2 regions of the Lysinibacillus sp. NPDC096418 genome follow, and region 1 is predicted to be linked to the other one. Evidence: riboswitches for the same ligand, from Rfam matches in the RefSeq annotation. Region 1 holds a riboswitch; the other holds the start of a gene.
The links. Region 1 has a riboswitch for S-adenosylmethionine ahead of ACIQZG_RS13610 (O-acetylhomoserine aminocarboxypropyltransferase/cysteine synthase family protein). Riboswitches for the same ligand answer to the same signal wherever they lie in the genome.

Region 1 (8,251 bases):
TTTCTGGTGAGCGTGCATTTACCACTTGGTACGCATACACACCAAAATAAATTAGCCCGATTACACCTGCTACAAAACCAGCTACGGTTATATACTGTTCGATTTTATTTCTCCATTTTATAGCCAACGCCCCACACCACCTTTAAATAGCGTGGATTTTTCGGATCCGCTTCGATTTTTTCACGTATTTTACGAATATGGACAGCCACAATATTTTCCGCATTGTACGCTTCCTCATTCCACACACGCTCGTAAATTTCCCGAATCGAAAAGACACGCCCTGCATTTTTCATTAGTAATTCTGTAATTTTGTATTCAATAGGTGTTAATCGAACAGGCTCACCCTCAAGAATCACTTCTTTGGCATCTTCATCTAGCACAAGACCGTCAATTTCCACCTTTGCAGCTCCGTCATTATATGTCCCAAGTTGTACATAACGACGAAGTTGCGATTTCACGCGCGCCAAAAGCTCTAATGGATGGAATGGCTTTGTAACATAATCATCTGCGCCTACAGATAACCCGTGAATTTTATCGCCGTCTTCTGCCTTTGCACTAAGCATAATAATTGGAATATTACGCTCTTCACGAATTTTAAACGTTGCTGTAATGCCATCCATATTCGGCATCATAATATCTAAAATAATTAAATGTACTTCATTATTAGCTAGCTTTTCGAGTGCCTCAGCACCATCCGCAGCCTTAATCACATTATAGCCTTCATTTTTTAAGTAAATTTCTATACCATCACGAATATCCTGATCATCATCTGTTACTAGAACTGTTAACTTCGTCATGATATACACCTCGCTCTCAAGTAATATTGTACCTTCCAATTCTTAATATCCAGTTATCATAAAAATGAAGAATTTCTTAAGAAAAAAAGAGGTCGCTACAAAAATCTTGAGCTCCCCCTTTTCTAGTATATCATTTTGTATTTTTGCTTCCGAGCGTCAATACCAAAATACCTCCGAGCAGCATCACTACACCGCCCCAAGAGGTTACACTTAAAAATTCCCCTACAAAAAAGACACCAAGTATTGCCGCTGTTAAAGGTTCTGCTAACGATAATGTAACTGCCGAAGATGAACTTATTTTTTGCAAACCACTTAAAAACAATAAATAGGCGACACTTGTACACATAACCCCCATGAAAAGCATGGCCCATAAATTATGTGACTGCGTTAGCCAGCTATAACCTTCACTAATGGAGAACGGGAATAACAATAATGCACATAGCGAAAATGTCATAGCGACTGCCGGTAATGCATCCTCACACATCATTAACTTTTTACTAACATTTGTGTAAAAAGCAAACGACACACCCGCACATAATGCCAGTATAATGCCACCTATATGTACTGATGCATCACCGGTATTCACAAATAGTAGTACACAACCAACGATTGCTAACGTAGTCGCACCTCCCCACACCTTCGTAGGGCGTACTTTCCACAACATCCACTCTAACACGCCTGAGAAAACTGGTGCGCTACCTATCGTCACTACTGTACCAATAGCAACACCCGTTAAACGGATCGATGAGAAAAACAACCCTTGGAATAACGCAATACTCGTTGCAGCCATTAATGTCCAACGCCATGACCACGTGCGTAAACGTATTTTACCTAGTGCTATTGCGACAACTAATAACAATCCTCCACCAATAGCTGAACGTACTGCAGCTACCGCTACTGGAGAAATACCATCATCTAAAAAAGTTTGTGTTGTACCAGTCATACCCCATAAGATAGCTGCCACCAACACAAAAAAATATGGGTACATACTCAAAAAACTGCACCTCAATCCTTACGATTATTAACTCTAACTATACCATTTCAATACATTCAGACAATTCTTTATTTCATAATATTTACTTTCAATAAGATAATAGGCGTTGTGGCATAAAAAAGTTATAATAAAAGCAGTAAAAAGGAGCGAACACTATGTATAAAACTTTAGAGGAAACCGCCATCGAGCTGGGGATGCCCGAGGATCAAGTGCTTCGCTATATCTATGAAGGACGGATTCGTTCTGTTTACGACGGCGAACAATTGCTTATAAACAGCAGTCAATTTAGCACTTATTTTGATCAGCTTGAGCGAATTAAAGAAGAAATCGAAATTTGGCGCAACACACCAATCCCTGAAGATATTGACGTCAAGGATGAAGACTAAGAATACGAAGCAAAAATTCCCGTGCAGCTAATTTGCCTGCACGGGAATTTTTAAATTGTTACGACAAAGCCTGCGCGTTTGCCGATAATTTCTGCGTAATCTTCGACCATAACACTTGCCGTTGGATACATACCTGCACCCGGACCAACTAGCGTTAATGTGCCAATATAATTTGTATTTAACGCTACTGCGTTGTTTACGTCATCAACTGGGTAAAGTGGATGTTCTTTATCAACTAATAGTGGGCCGACTTTTGCTACCACTTTACCATCTGCTAGCTTTTCAACCTCTGCAACATGGCGATAACGTAAGCCTTTTTCATTTGCTTCCTTCACTTGCTCCGCTGAAATACTGTCGATACCAATAACCTCAACGTCAGCCCAATCTGGTTGTTCACCAAATGCGAGTGCACTTAAAATCATTAATTTTTTGAAAGCATCTTGGCCAGATACGTCATTATACGGATCAGCCTCTGCATAGCCTAATTTTTGTGCTTCGGTTAACGCATCCGCAAATGACCAACCTTCCGCACGCATTTTCGTTAAAATATAGTTAGATGTACCATTTAAAATTCCTTGAATACGACTTACATCGTTTACAAGAAGAATATTTTTCATCGTTTTGATAACAGGAACGCCACCCGCTGTTGTTGCTTCATAACCTACAAAGACTCCATTTTTCTTTGCTAGCTCTTGCAGCTCAAGACCACGTTTAGCAAACATTACTTTGTTTGCAGTAATTACATGGCATTTATGCTCTACTGCACGTTTTAGGTAGCTGTACGCTGGTTCTTCATTGACAATCGCTTCAAATACGACTTGCATGCCTGGCTCTGCTAACACATCCTCCATGCTCGTTGTCATCAAGTGGGCTGTCCCCGGTACACGCTCACGACTAGCATCCGTTACCAAAATTTTTGCTACTTCTAGTTCAATGCCTAATTTATTCTTAAGTTCTTCTCGTTTTTCATTTAAAATATGGTAAATCCCTTGGCCTACTGTTCCAAAACCTAAGATTGCTGCCTTTATTGTTGCCATTACCGTCATTCCCTCCAACATACGCTTCGAAATTTGATCAATTCCGCCTCGGTGGAATTGCGTCCAGATTTTGAATTGTGCATCGCACAAATTCAAACAATTCAAAATTTAACTTAATGAAAATTGTAACGTAAAAAAATACATTACACAAGAAAAATCTCTCTAGAGAGGACATTTGTTTTCTCTAGATGTGCAATAGAAATCGGTTTCATTCCTTGTACTATACGTACTTTAGCACTTATATAATTTTGAATAAATATCGACGATTCATTTATTCATATAGAGTGCCCAATTATCTTTATTTCTTTCTATATAATTGTCTATTTATTTTTGGAGCAAAAAACTCGCTCTCCTATTTTAGAGAACGAGTAATAAATTCATTATATGAAAGTTTACTAGCTTGCTTTAGTTAATCGTACATAGTGATATTGAGCTAAAGCTGCTTGCACAATTTTTTCTTCAACTTGTGTAAAGTTTGGTACTGCATATGTGCGTTCTACTAATTGAAATGTACCGTATTTTAAATAGTATTCTGTTGCTGGTAATGAAATATGACTTCCACTATGTACCGCGTATGTTTCAAATACTTCCTTCACTGTATATGCTTCTTCTTTTGTATGCACAAATTCTTTAAAGGCTGTGTGTCCAAAAGCTTGTTGCCATCTCGTCTCAACTAACGAAAGTAAGTGCTGAATGGACATGTTATTTACAAATTCATTACTTTCATTTAATTCATAAATCAGATACGATGCAACGTTTTGTGCACTATAAACATTTCCCATTTCAAACACTCCTTCTTCTTCAGTTCTACAAGATCACGAGTAGTTACTGGCTATGCAACTACTCGCCTTTTTTTCTATATATTCAAAAGTGGGGGAGCACTTATGAAAACGTAATTTGTATTGTTATTCGTTTTGGTTGGTAACCTTCTAACGTTCAACTTAATCCCTAGTATACAACAAGGTTTTAAATAAATCAATAATACTTATAAAATTACTTGGTATTAATTTTAAAAAAATCTAGATTACTCATCAAATGGAATGAACTATTGATATAGCAACGTTTTACGCATTGCCGAATGAGGCATTTCGAATGAGAAAATACGTAAACGTTACAACTATCAATCTAGTTTATCTAAAAATCAAAGTACGAATTAAGCCTTTACTTGTTGAGCAGCAACAACTTGTGCAATAGCTTGTTCTAAATCTGCAATAATATCTTCAATTGCTTCTAAACCGATTGATAAGCGAATGAGCTCCTCCGATACACCAGTTTGAATTAGTTCTTCTGCCGAAAGCTGTTGGTGAGTTGTAGATGCTGGGTGAATAATTAAAGACTTCGCATCCCCTACGTTCGCCACGTGGGAGAATAATTTTACGCTGTCAATTAATAGACGACCTGCTTCTCGTCCACCTTTAATGCCAAATGTAAGCACAGAACCGAAGCCATTTTTCAAATATTTCTTCGCTAGATCATGGGTTGGGAAATCTTTCAAGCCATTGTAGTTTACGTATTCCACAGATGGGTGGTTGCGTAAATATTCAGCGACTGCTTGTGCATTTTCATTGTGTTTAGGGATACGCAAATGAAGCGTTTCTAAACCTTGTAATAAGTTGAATGCTGCATCAGCACTTAATGTTGGCCCGAAATCACGAAGTAATTGTACGCGCAATTTTGTGGCAAATGCAGCCGCCGCTGTATCAATTCCGTAACGTAGGCCGTGATATGATGCATCTGGTTCTGTAAACCTTGGGAAGCGACCTTTTGTCCAGTCAAATTTCCCCGCATCTACGACAACGCCACCTAATGTTGTTCCATGACCGCCAATCCATTTCGTTGCTGAGTGGACAACAATATCTGCACCAAATTCGATTGGAGTTGAGCCATAAGGAGAAGCGAATGTGCTATCGATAATTAATGGCAACCCATTTTCATGTGCAATATTCGCTACTGCCTCAACGTCTAATACTTTTAAGCTTGGATTTCCGTAACCTTCAGCGAATATCGCTTTTGTTTTTTCATTAATAGCTGAACGGAAGTTTTCTGGATTTGTTTCGTCTACGAATATTGTTTTAATACCGTAGTTTGGTAATGTGTTGGCTAGTAAATTATATGTGCCTCCGTATAAAGAGCTTGCTGCTACGATTTCATCACCAGTGCCTGCAAGGTTTAAGATTGAAAACGCGATAGCTGCTGCACCAGATGAAAGTGCTACTGCCGCTGTACCGCCTTCTAATAAAGCGACGCGCTTCTCGAAAACGTCTACAGTTGGGTTAGTGATACGTGTATATATATTGCCTGCTTCTTCTAAAGCGAAAAGACGTTGCGCATGAGCAGTGTCTTTAAATACGAATGCTGTTGAACGGTAAACCGGTACTGTACGAGAGCCAGTCACTGGGTCCGGCTCTTGGCCACCGTGTAGTAGTAGTGTTTCTGGTCTAAGATTTGTCATTGAATAATTCCTCCTAAATGGTTGTTTTTTTACGATGGTACCGGAGATGAGGAGGATTTTTGTGTAGAAAACAAAAACCCCCTTCAGTTAAGAAGAGGGTTGCGGTTGCAAGTTTTCCTCCCCTTATCTGCCAGATCCAATTAAAGAATCTGTAGGAATTAGCACCTTAGCAAGTTCGTCACTTGCTGGTTGCTGAAGCATCATCGGGCCTATCCCTCCGCCTCTCTTGATAAGAGTATGTGATTCAATTTCCATCGTTGTTACACAGTATAAACTTAGTATTTTTTTCTGTCAACACTAAAATTTTATATTTTCTGAACCTTCTGTCCTCTAAATCTCGTACTATAAATACATATACTACTAATAACTAAATATTTTTGAAAGGAGCTTTTTATGATTCAAGCTGTAATAATATGTATCCTTGTTGGTTACCTAATCGGCTGTATCCATGGCTCTAAAATAGCGCATCTTTTATCGGGCGTAGACTTAAAAAAAGCTGGGCATGGCAATGCTGGTGCCTCGAACGCTACGCTTACTCTTGGTTGGAAGTACGGCATTTTAGTAGCACTTATTGATATTGGTAAAGGGGTTGCAGCAATAATTGGAATACATCTATATTTCGCAGATTCATCATTATTTACAGGTGAACAAATTTGGCTACTAACCTATACGATTGCAGCTGGGGTTATTTTAGGACACAATTTCCCATACCATATGAGTTTTAACGGCGGTAAGGGAACTGCTTCAATTATCGGTATTTTACTAGCTGTCGATTGGAAAATTGGACTCTTCGCGCTTATTTTATTCGTCATATTATCCTTCGCTACAAACTATTTAATCGTAGGTGTACTTGAGTTTTATCTGGTCTTTTGTACAGCGACGTATCTATGGATTCCTGGTATTGGTCCTACCTTTATCGCAATTGGACTATTCATCATCGCGATTGTTCTGCACATTGAAAATATTAAGCGGCTCGTTCAAGGAACCGAACCAAAGGTAACGACTGCCTTTAAGAAAAATAAATAATATTCAAATAGATCTTTTGTCATTTCTGTGACCTTGAATTTTCTCGTAAAGACCCATGTTTTCTATGAATAGAGCATATCTTATATCCTTTCAAAATTAATAAAAAATTCACAAATTACTTTCTTAATAAAACATTTAACTAACCGAAGTTATAGGTAGTTATAACTATAATTGTGAATAGAAAGGATGAATCATTATGTCTAATCCCGATCAGGCAGTACCTAAAAGAAATTTAAAACCCTTATGGATTGGCTTAGCATTCACAGCACTTATTATTATTACTTTTTTACCAAACGATGGGGACTTACCTGTAGTTGGTCAACGAGCTTTAGCTATTTTAGCCTTCGCTATCATACTTTGGGTAACTGAAGCTGTATCCTATCCCGTCAGTTCTGCGATGATTATTGCAATTTCTGCCGTATCACTCGGTCTTGCGCCTTCCATGGAAGATCCTTCAGTTGAACTTGGCACAAAAGCAGCGTTAAAAATGGCACTCGGCGGTTTTAGTAACTCTGCTGTAGCACTAGTTGCAGCAGCTCTCTTTTTAGCAGCTGCTATGCAAGTCACAAATCTACATAAACGTTTGGCCTTATGGGTTTTATCGATGGTCGGTACAAAAACAAAAGCGATCGTTTTCGGTGCTATTTTAGTATCGATTGTATTAGCATTCTTTGTACCTAGCGCAACTGCTCGCGCAGGCGCAGTTGTCCCAATCCTACTGGGAATGGTTGCAGCTTTCGGTTTACCACGTGATAGTAAACTTGCTGCCCTACTCGTCATCACTTCTGTTCAGGCCGTTTCCATATGGAATATTGGTATTAAAACAGCCGCTGCACAAAATATGGTTGCATTGAACTTTATTCAAAAAGAATTCGGTATTGATATCTCATGGGGCGCATGGTTCATTTATGCAGCGCCTTTCTCAATCATTATGTCGATTGCATTATTCTTCATTATGATTACACTCATTAAGCCTGAAACGAATAATATTGAGGGTGGACGTAATGTCATTAAAAAACAATTAGCTGAACTCGGGCCACTAAAAGGACCAGAAATTCGGTTAATCGCTACATCTATTATTTTATTATTTTTCTGGGCTACAGAAGGGAAATTACATCCATTCGATACCACTACTGTAACAATTGTTGCCATCGCAATTTTATTAACACCAAAAGTTGGCGTATATACATGGAAAGATGTTGAAAAAGTTATTCCTTGGGGTACAATTATCGTCTTCGCAGTCGGCATTGCACTCGGTACGATTTTACTCGATACAAAAGGAGCACAATGGTTATCTGACGCTGTATTCGGTTCACTTGGTCTAGACTCTATGCCGATTCTAGCAACAATTGCTCTCGTATCTATTTTCAATATTTTAATCCATTTAGGCTTTGCGAGTGCAACAAGTCTTTCTTCTGCACTCATCCCAGTATTTATCGCCCTAGCTACAACCATTACGATGGATGTTGACCAAATTGGCTTCGTGTTAGTCCAACAATTTGTCATCAGCTTCGGCTTCTTATTACCAATTAGCGCACCTCAAAATATGCTTGCCTACG
Region 2 (8,251 bases), on a different contig from region 1:
AGCACAAAAATACAATTTGTGTACTTTGTTAGTAGTTTTCCTACCTCATAGTAAAAACCCAGCAGAAACTTACTTTTTCTGCTGGGGTTATTTTTTTACTAATTTTTTACGACCCCGCTATAAAGTCCAGGGCGTCTATCATCATAAACAGGAATTCTCCCTCGTACTTCATCAACAATCGAAAAATCCACGTCAATCACAGCAACTTCTTCATCTTCAGCACCAATCCAAAGTACTTCACCCCAAGGCTGAATGACCATTGATTGGCCATTGAAGTTCTCTACTTTGTTGGCAATACGATTGACTGCTATGACGAAACATTGGTTTTCGATGGCACGTGCTTGTAATAATGTCTTCCAATGATCAATACGTGGTGTTGGCCATTGCGCTGGTACAAACAATACTTTTGCGCCGTCAAGTGCATGGGCGCGTAGCCATTCCGGGAAACGAATGTCGTAGCAAATCACACCTGCCGCTTCGATATCGCCCAGTTGGAAGCGATTCATGCTATCTCCCGCTTCTAAAAATAAATGCTCGTCCATTAATCGGAATAAATGAGCCTTGCTATATTCACCTACTTGCTCACCATCTTTATCGAACGTGTACATCGTATTGTAAAATTTGTCATCCTTCTTCGTCGAAACAGACCCTCCAACAATATGGACACCTAGTTCCATCGATAAGCCTTGTAAAAATGCTTTTGTACGTTCACCATCAACGTCTGCTAGCTCTGGTAATTTTTCTAGTGCATAACCTGTGTTCCACATTTCTGGTAAAACAATAACTTCTGCTCCTTGGCTTGCAGCTTCACGAATTTTCTCTTCAGCTCGGACAAAATTTTCCTCGACCTTACCAAAACCTACATTTAATTGGATACACCCTATTTTCACGATTTCATCCTCCTCTAGACATTTAGAAAAAAAAGTAATAGTATTTGCAACATATATCTATTAGTAATTATTATATTCTGAAAAAGGTGAATGTACATGGAATTCTCTAAAAAACTACAACAACTACCAACACAATTCTTTGCTGCACTTGTACAAAAAGTTAATGCAGCACTGGCAGAAGGTCGCGATGTCATTAATCTCGGACAAGGAAACCCTGACCAACCAACACCGCCTCATATTATTAAAGCATTACAAGAAGCTGCTGAAAATCCACAAAACCACAAGTACTCCCCATTTAGAGGTGTACAAGAATTACGTCAAGCAGCAGCAGACTTTTACAAACGTGAATACAATGTCGATATTGATCCAAATACTGAAGTGGCCGTGCTCGGCGGCACAAAAATCGGGCTTGTCGAACTACCAATGGCTATTTTAAATCCTAGTGATTATATGCTACTTCCCGATCCAGGCTACCCGGATTATTTATCTGGCGTTGTATTAGGTGACGTCAATTACCACATAATGCCGCTTCAAGCTGAAAACGACTTCTTGCCGGATTACAGCAAAATATCAGATGAAGCAAAAGAGCGTGCAAAGCTTATGTATATGAATTATCCAAATAACCCGACTGGCGGCACAGCAAATCTTGCATTCTTTGAGGAAACTGTAAAATTCGCTAAAGAAAATAATATCGTCGTATCGCATGATTTTGCATACGGTGCAATCGGCTTCGATGGCGTCAAACCTGTTAGCTTCTTACAAGCTGAAGGTGCCAAAGAAGTTGGTATCGAAATGTATACCCTATCAAAAACCTTCAATATGGCGGGTTGGCGTATCGGCTTTGCAGTTGGGAATGCAAAAATTATCGAAGCCATTAACATCATTCAAGATCATCTATTTTGTAGCCAGTTCCCTGCCGTACAGCAAGCAGCAGCAGTCGCACTCACTGCGTCTCAAGACTGCACTGACGAACTAAGAGCAATATATGAACGCCGTCGTAATGTACTTGTAGAAGAAGCTCATCGCATAGGTTGGCAAGTGACTGCATCAAAGGGCTCGTTCTTTGCATGGCTACCTGTCCCAAAGGGTTTTAGAAGTGAAGAATTTGCAAATTTTCTATTAGATAAAGCAGATATAGCAGTCGCCGCGGGAAACGGCTTTGGTGAATATGGTGAGGGCTACGTGCGCGTTGGTCTTCTCGTAAGTGAAGGTCGACTACGTGAAGCAATGATAAGGATCGAGAAATTAGGCTTATTCTCTGCGTAAACGCAGAATTTTTATCATTTTCTGAAAAGTTATTGCTTTCTAAACTTTTTTACTATATTGTTATTCCAATAGATTTTAAATTTAATAAACATCTCTTATCAAGAGTAGCTGAGGGACTGGCCCTATGAAGCTCGGCAACCATCTGATTATCAGAAAGGTGCTAAATCCAGCAAAACAGTATTTGTTTTGAAAGATAAGAGAGGTATTGTTCTATTGCCTCTCCTGACGAAACATCTTGAGAGGTTTTTTAAATTTCTAAATACCAACTATACATATATCTATTGGAGGAATAACACATGAAGAAACGAAAATTTGGTTTATTTTTATCAGCAGCTATTTTAACAGGAGTTCTCGCTGCTTGCGGTAGCAATGACGGAAAAACCAGTGAAACATTAAGTGAAGAAAAATTAATCGTAGGTGTAACACCTGGTCCACACGAACAAATCATGGAAGTTGTTGGGGAAATAACTGCTGAAAAAGGCTTAGATCTCGAATTAAAAGTATTCTCGGATTATGTACTTCCAAATACATCACTTAGTGAAGGCTCAATTGATGTAAACAGCTTCCAACACGGTCCTTATTTGAAACAATTTAACGAGGATAAAGGAACAGATCTTGTATCTGTTGGCGTTACGTATATTAGTCCAATGGGCTTTTACTCTGATAAGTACGACAGTTTCGATGATATCCCTAAAGGTGCTACTGTTGGAATTCCAAATGACCCGACAAACGGCACTCGTGCACTTTATATTTTGGAAGAGGCAGGCTTCATCAAAATCAATAAAGAGAAACGTGCAAAAGCAACAATTCACGATTTAGATGAAAACCCTAAAAACCTTAAATTCATCGAATTAGAAGCTGCTCAAATTCCTAAGCAATTAACAGAAGTAGATGTAGCAGCAATTAATACTAACTATGCACTTGAAGCAGGCATTAAGCCAACTGAAGATGCACTATTAATCGAAGCTGCTGATTCACCTTATGCAAACCAATTAGTTGTGCGTGCTGCTAATAAAGATGATGCAGCAGCAAAATTACTTATTGAATCTTACCAATCAGACAAAGTGAAAAAATTTATCGAAGAAGAATTTGAAGGCTCTATCTTACCAACTTGGTAATAACGTATTTCAAAAAAGTTACCGTTTCAAGCGGTAGCTTTTTATCTTTCAAAAAGGACGTGACTACATGATTCAATTACAAAATATAACGAAACAATTCAAAGCGAAGAGTGGCACAGTTCGAGCTGTTGACGATATTAATCTGCACGTTAAAAAAGGAGAAATCCATGGCGTTATTGGCTATAGTGGTGCTGGAAAAAGTACACTAATTCGTTGCGTGAATTTATTGGAGCGCCCTACTTCTGGAAGTGTCAAAATAGATAATGTTGATTTAACAACTTTATCTGAAAGCGAGCTACGTAAAACGCGCCAAAAAATCGGCATGATTTTTCAGGGTTTCAATTTACTGAAAACTGCAACGGTTTATGAAAATGTGGCGATTCCCTTACGCTTGCTTGGCTATAGCAAAAAGGAAGTTGAAACGCGCGTTGAAAAATACTTAGCTATTGTTGGCCTCAAAGAACGTCAACAAAGCTATCCTAGTCAGTTATCAGGCGGCCAAAAACAACGTGTGGCCATTGCACGAGCCCTATCACAAGAACCTGAAATTTTATTAAGTGATGAAGCTACAAGTGCTCTCGATCCTGAAACGACTGATTCTATTTTAGATTTACTACTAAAAATTAACGCTGAATTAGGCATTACCATCTTATTGATTACGCATGAAATGAACGTCATCCAAAAAATCTGCGACCATGTTACAGTTCTTGAAAACGGAAAAGTCGTTGAACAAGGTTCGGCCATTGATTTGTTTACAAAGCCTCACCATAAAACGACCCAAAAGTTTCTCAATACCATTTCACAGCGTACATTAAAATCATCATTAATTGAGCAGTTAAATTTATCAGGTGCCGTTACACGTCTTACTTTTGTCGGCGAAAGTACAGGAAATCCACTTATTACAGAAGCGGCTCTTCAATTTAATGTAAAGCCTAATATTCTAACAGCAAACATTATCGAACTTAAAAATGGTGTTGTCGGTAATATCGTGACTCATATTCACGGTGAACAGTCCGAAGTACAAAAAGCCCTACAGTTCTTCCAAACAAACGGTGTCATAACAGAAGTATTAGGAGGGACTAACGCATGAGTTTAATCACAGACTTTATCGATCAATGGTGGGCAATTATTTGGGAAGCCGCACTTCAAACTTTCCAAATGGTCAGCATTTCACTGTTATTCTCTATATTGATTGGTGTTCCACTAGGTGCACTTCTTGTCCTTACACGCCCTGGCCAAATGTATAGCAATAAGTTTTTCTACCAGGTGTTAAATTTAATCATCAATATTATTCGTTCAGTGCCATTTATTATTTTATTATTCTTCATCCTGCCATTAACAAAGACGATTGTAGGTACAACAATTGGTGTGAATGGGGCAATTGTGCCACTTGTCATTTATACAGCACCTTATTTAGCGCGTCTGATTGAAACAGCATTACTAGAAGTAGAATCTGGCGTATTGGAAGCCTACAAAGCTATGGGTATTAAACGTACACAAATTGTATGGCATGTATTATTACGTGAAGCTCGCCCTTCAATGGTATTGGGTTTAACAATTGCCACAATTGGCTTAATCGGTGCAACAGCCATGGCTGGACTTGTCGGTGCAGGTGGACTTGGTGACCTTGCTTATCGCTACGGTCATTTACGCTATGAAGTCGACATTATGTACGTCACTGTTTTCTTATTAATCATTCTTGTACAAAGCATTCAATCTATTGGGAATCGTCTAGCAGATAAACTAAAAAAGGATTAGGTGATCGTCATGACAAATAGTGATTTACTTTTACAAAACATTAATGCTGAAAAGCCCTTTCCTATCGCTTTTTCGGACTTAGAACAAGCTGCTAAAGAAAAACTAGAAGCAGGCCCATTTGGCTATATTCAATCAGGTGCTGGAAACGAGCAAACACTTCGTAATAACCGAGCAGCCTTTGAAAAATATAGTATTACACCTCGTTTTTTACGAGATGTATCAAAGCTAGATACGTCGATTTCATTGTTCGGCAAAACATTTCCAACACCACTTCTTTTTGCACCTGTTGGTATGAACGGGATGGAGCATCCAGACGGCGAGCCAGCTGTAGCAAGAGCTGCTGAAAAATTAGCAATACCATATATTCAAAGTACCGTGTCGACTTTTTCCATGGAGGACGTCGCAAAAGCTGCACCGAATAGCACACGTCTCTTCCAATTGTATTGGTCTAAAAACGAGGATATTTCTTATAGTATGGTAGAGCGCGCTGAAAAGGCAGGTTTCTCAGCAATCGTTCTTACGGTTGATACAGTTATGCTTGGTTGGCGTACAGAAGATGTGCGCAATCAATTCTCGCCATTAAAATTAGGCTTTGCAAAAGGAAATTATATGCAAGATCCTGTTTTCAGAGCTACTTTACCCGACGACAGCTTTGAAAGCTATGTCGCTTCAGTTATCGATAATGTGTACCACCCTCATATGACGTGGGAACATGTCGCAGAGTTGAAAATGCGTACAACCTTACCAATCTATTTAAAGGGGATATTACATCCTGATGACGCACAGCTTGCACTAGATAATGGCATTGATGGAATCATCGTTTCCAATCACGGCGGTCGTCAGTTAGACGGTGTCATCGGTAGCTTAGATGCTCTTCCTTCCATTGTGGAAGTAGTAGCAGGTCGCGTACCTGTTATTTTGGATAGTGGTGTATACAGCGGAATTGACGTGTTAAAAGCTTTGGCGCTTGGCGCAGATGCAGTAGCGATTGGCCGTCCATTTGTTTACGGTCTCGCATTAGCTGGGCAAGCTGGTGTAGAACAAGTAATGCAAAACATTTACGAAGAATTCAAAGTATCCATAGCCCTTGCTGGTGCTGCGAGTATTGCAGAAGCGCATAAGCTTCAATTAGTGAAAGGCTAAAAAAACAGGGATGCCTCCCAAAAGAGGCATCCCTGTTTCATATTTATCGAATAATCCCTAATTCGCGTCCTACTTTTTCATAGATTGCTAATGCATCATCGAGCATTTCCTTCGTATGTGCCGCTGTTGGCATATTACGCACACGTCCAGTACCTTTTGGAACCGTCGGGAAAACAATTGATTTGGCATAAACACCTTCTTCAAATAATCGGCGTGAGAATTCCTGTGTTAACTTTTCATCACCAATAATACACGGTGTAATCGGTGTTTCAGAATTACCAATATTGAAACCTAACTTCGCCAGTCCTGCTTTCAAGTAATCACCATTATTCCAAAGCTTATCGTGAAGCTCTGTCGAATCTATGAGCATTTGAACTGCTGCTGTAATAGCTGCTACATCACCTGGTGGCAACGCTGTTGAAAATAAGAATGGACGAGAACGTACCTTCAGCCAGTCGATTAAGTTTTTCTTACCCGCTACATAACCACCCACAACACCAATAGCTTTCGATAATGTACCGATTTGGAAGTCAATTTCTTTTTCTAAACCGAAATGCTTTACTGTACCCTTCCCTTTACCGGTTACACCTGATCCATGTGCATCATCCACATACGTAATCAGATCAAACTCTTTTGCGATTTCTACGATTTCTGGAAGCTTTGCAATATCACCATCCATCGAGAACACACCGTCTGTAATAACCATCACTTTGTTATACAAACCCGATTCAGTCGCTTCTTTTGCTTTTGCACGCAAATCTTCCATATCAGAGTGATTGTACGCAATAATTTTTGCACGTGATAAACGGCAACCATCTATAATAGAAGCATGATTTAATTGGTCCGAAAGAATGGCATCATTTTTATCCATAACAGCTGAAATGGCAGCCATATTGCAATTGAAGCCCGATTGATATGAAATAGCCGCTTCTGTACCTTTAAATTCTGCTAGCTTTTCTTCTAATTTTACGTGAAGGTCAAGTGTACCGTTAATTGTACGTACTGCCCCTGCACCTACACCGTATTTATCTGTCGCTGCTTTCGCAATTTGTTTTAATTCGTCGTTTGTGGCTAAGCCTAAATAGTTATTGGAAGATAGATTAATAAGATTTTTGCCACGAACCTGAATAATAGGTCCGTTCGCGCTCTCTACTGGATCGATTTCATTATATAAGCCTTGTTCACGTAAGACTTGTAAGTTTTCATCTAAAAATGTATTCAATATTTTAGACACTAGTATCATCCTTTCTAAAAAAACTACTCGTTCCTAGTTTAGCACATTCATACTCTATTGATATAATTCAATTTCGCAATCTTTTAAATAATGGCGCAGTTTTATCTCGCCATGCTGATGTTGACAAGCAACGGTCCATTAGTTGACGAATTGTATGCTCAGCCTCTGCATAACGTGCTGAATAGCCCATTGCATTTTTCATCGTTTCTTTATAGGAAGAACGGATTTCTTCGATTTCTGCTTCTGCCTGTTCTGTCAGCTTGCAATGCTGTCCCATATCAAAAATAGCATCCCCACTTCTTCCTTCTTCGGGATCGAAAATATGTGGATCTGTACTATCAAAAATACAGAAATTCAACTCAGGAATAATGATCATATCAACCGAACCTGCATCAAGGCCACACCAAACAATTTGTGCGTCTAACCCTCTTGCATTCGCCTCATCCGCCAAACCTTTCATTAATGAAGATTTCCCTGTACCCGGCTTTCCTTTAATCATTAATCGTCGTGCTAAATTTTTTGTCATGCTTTCTACCGTATTTTGCGCACCTGTTGGCGTTAAGGTTCCAAGTAATCGATGTGTACGCGCACCTGTTTTATTGAGTGTCATTGATTGAAAAATATCTGACTTCAAAGTAGTGATCTGTTCATCCAAAGCTTGCCAGTCCATACAGCTTTGCGTCACAACTTCCCAGTCATCATGTAGTTTCTTAGCAATCGCTAGCATACAAATACTTTTTTCACGCCATAACTCCCGTTCCTTCATCGCTGTAGCAAGCTGCTCGCCAACAATTTCTAGCTGCTCTTCTTCCAAACAATCATAGAAAGAAATGACACGATGC

Region 2: it holds a riboswitch for S-adenosylmethionine, as region 1 does, so the genes downstream of both, ACIQZG_RS21425 (MetQ/NlpA family ABC transporter substrate-binding protein) here and ACIQZG_RS13610 (O-acetylhomoserine aminocarboxypropyltransferase/cysteine synthase family protein) in region 1, are expected to answer to the same signal.

Annotation. Positions count from the first base shown of each region.
Region 1 covers NZ_JBIWEY010000017.1:239-8,489, reverse strand. Annotated here, with positions in the region: gene ACIQZG_RS13640 (hypothetical protein) at 1-127, opposite strand, end outside; gene ACIQZG_RS13635 (response regulator transcription factor) at 105-797, opposite strand; gene ACIQZG_RS13630 (DMT family transporter) at 928-1,785, opposite strand; gene ACIQZG_RS13625 (DNA-binding protein) at 1,947-2,177, shown strand; gene ACIQZG_RS13620 (homoserine dehydrogenase) at 2,228-3,214, opposite strand; gene ACIQZG_RS13615 (hypothetical protein) at 3,610-3,996, opposite strand; gene ACIQZG_RS13610 (O-acetylhomoserine aminocarboxypropyltransferase/cysteine synthase family protein) at 4,368-5,666, opposite strand; SAM riboswitch class I at 5,787-5,902, opposite strand; gene ACIQZG_RS13605 (glycerol-3-phosphate acyltransferase) at 6,060-6,692, shown strand; gene ACIQZG_RS13600 (DASS family sodium-coupled anion symporter) at 6,889-8,251, shown strand, end outside.
Region 2 covers NZ_JBIWEY010000042.1:1,186-9,436, reverse strand. Annotated here, with positions in the region: gene ACIQZG_RS21435 (carbon-nitrogen family hydrolase) at 99-890, opposite strand; gene ACIQZG_RS21430 (pyridoxal phosphate-dependent aminotransferase) at 987-2,156, shown strand; SAM riboswitch class I at 2,249-2,356, shown strand; gene ACIQZG_RS21425 (MetQ/NlpA family ABC transporter substrate-binding protein) at 2,453-3,274, shown strand; gene ACIQZG_RS21420 (methionine ABC transporter ATP-binding protein) at 3,342-4,364, shown strand; gene ACIQZG_RS21415 (methionine ABC transporter permease) at 4,361-5,032, shown strand; gene ACIQZG_RS21410 (alpha-hydroxy acid oxidase) at 5,042-6,175, shown strand; gene ACIQZG_RS21405 (glycine C-acetyltransferase) at 6,219-7,418, opposite strand; gene ACIQZG_RS21400 (nucleotide kinase) at 7,477-8,251, opposite strand, start outside.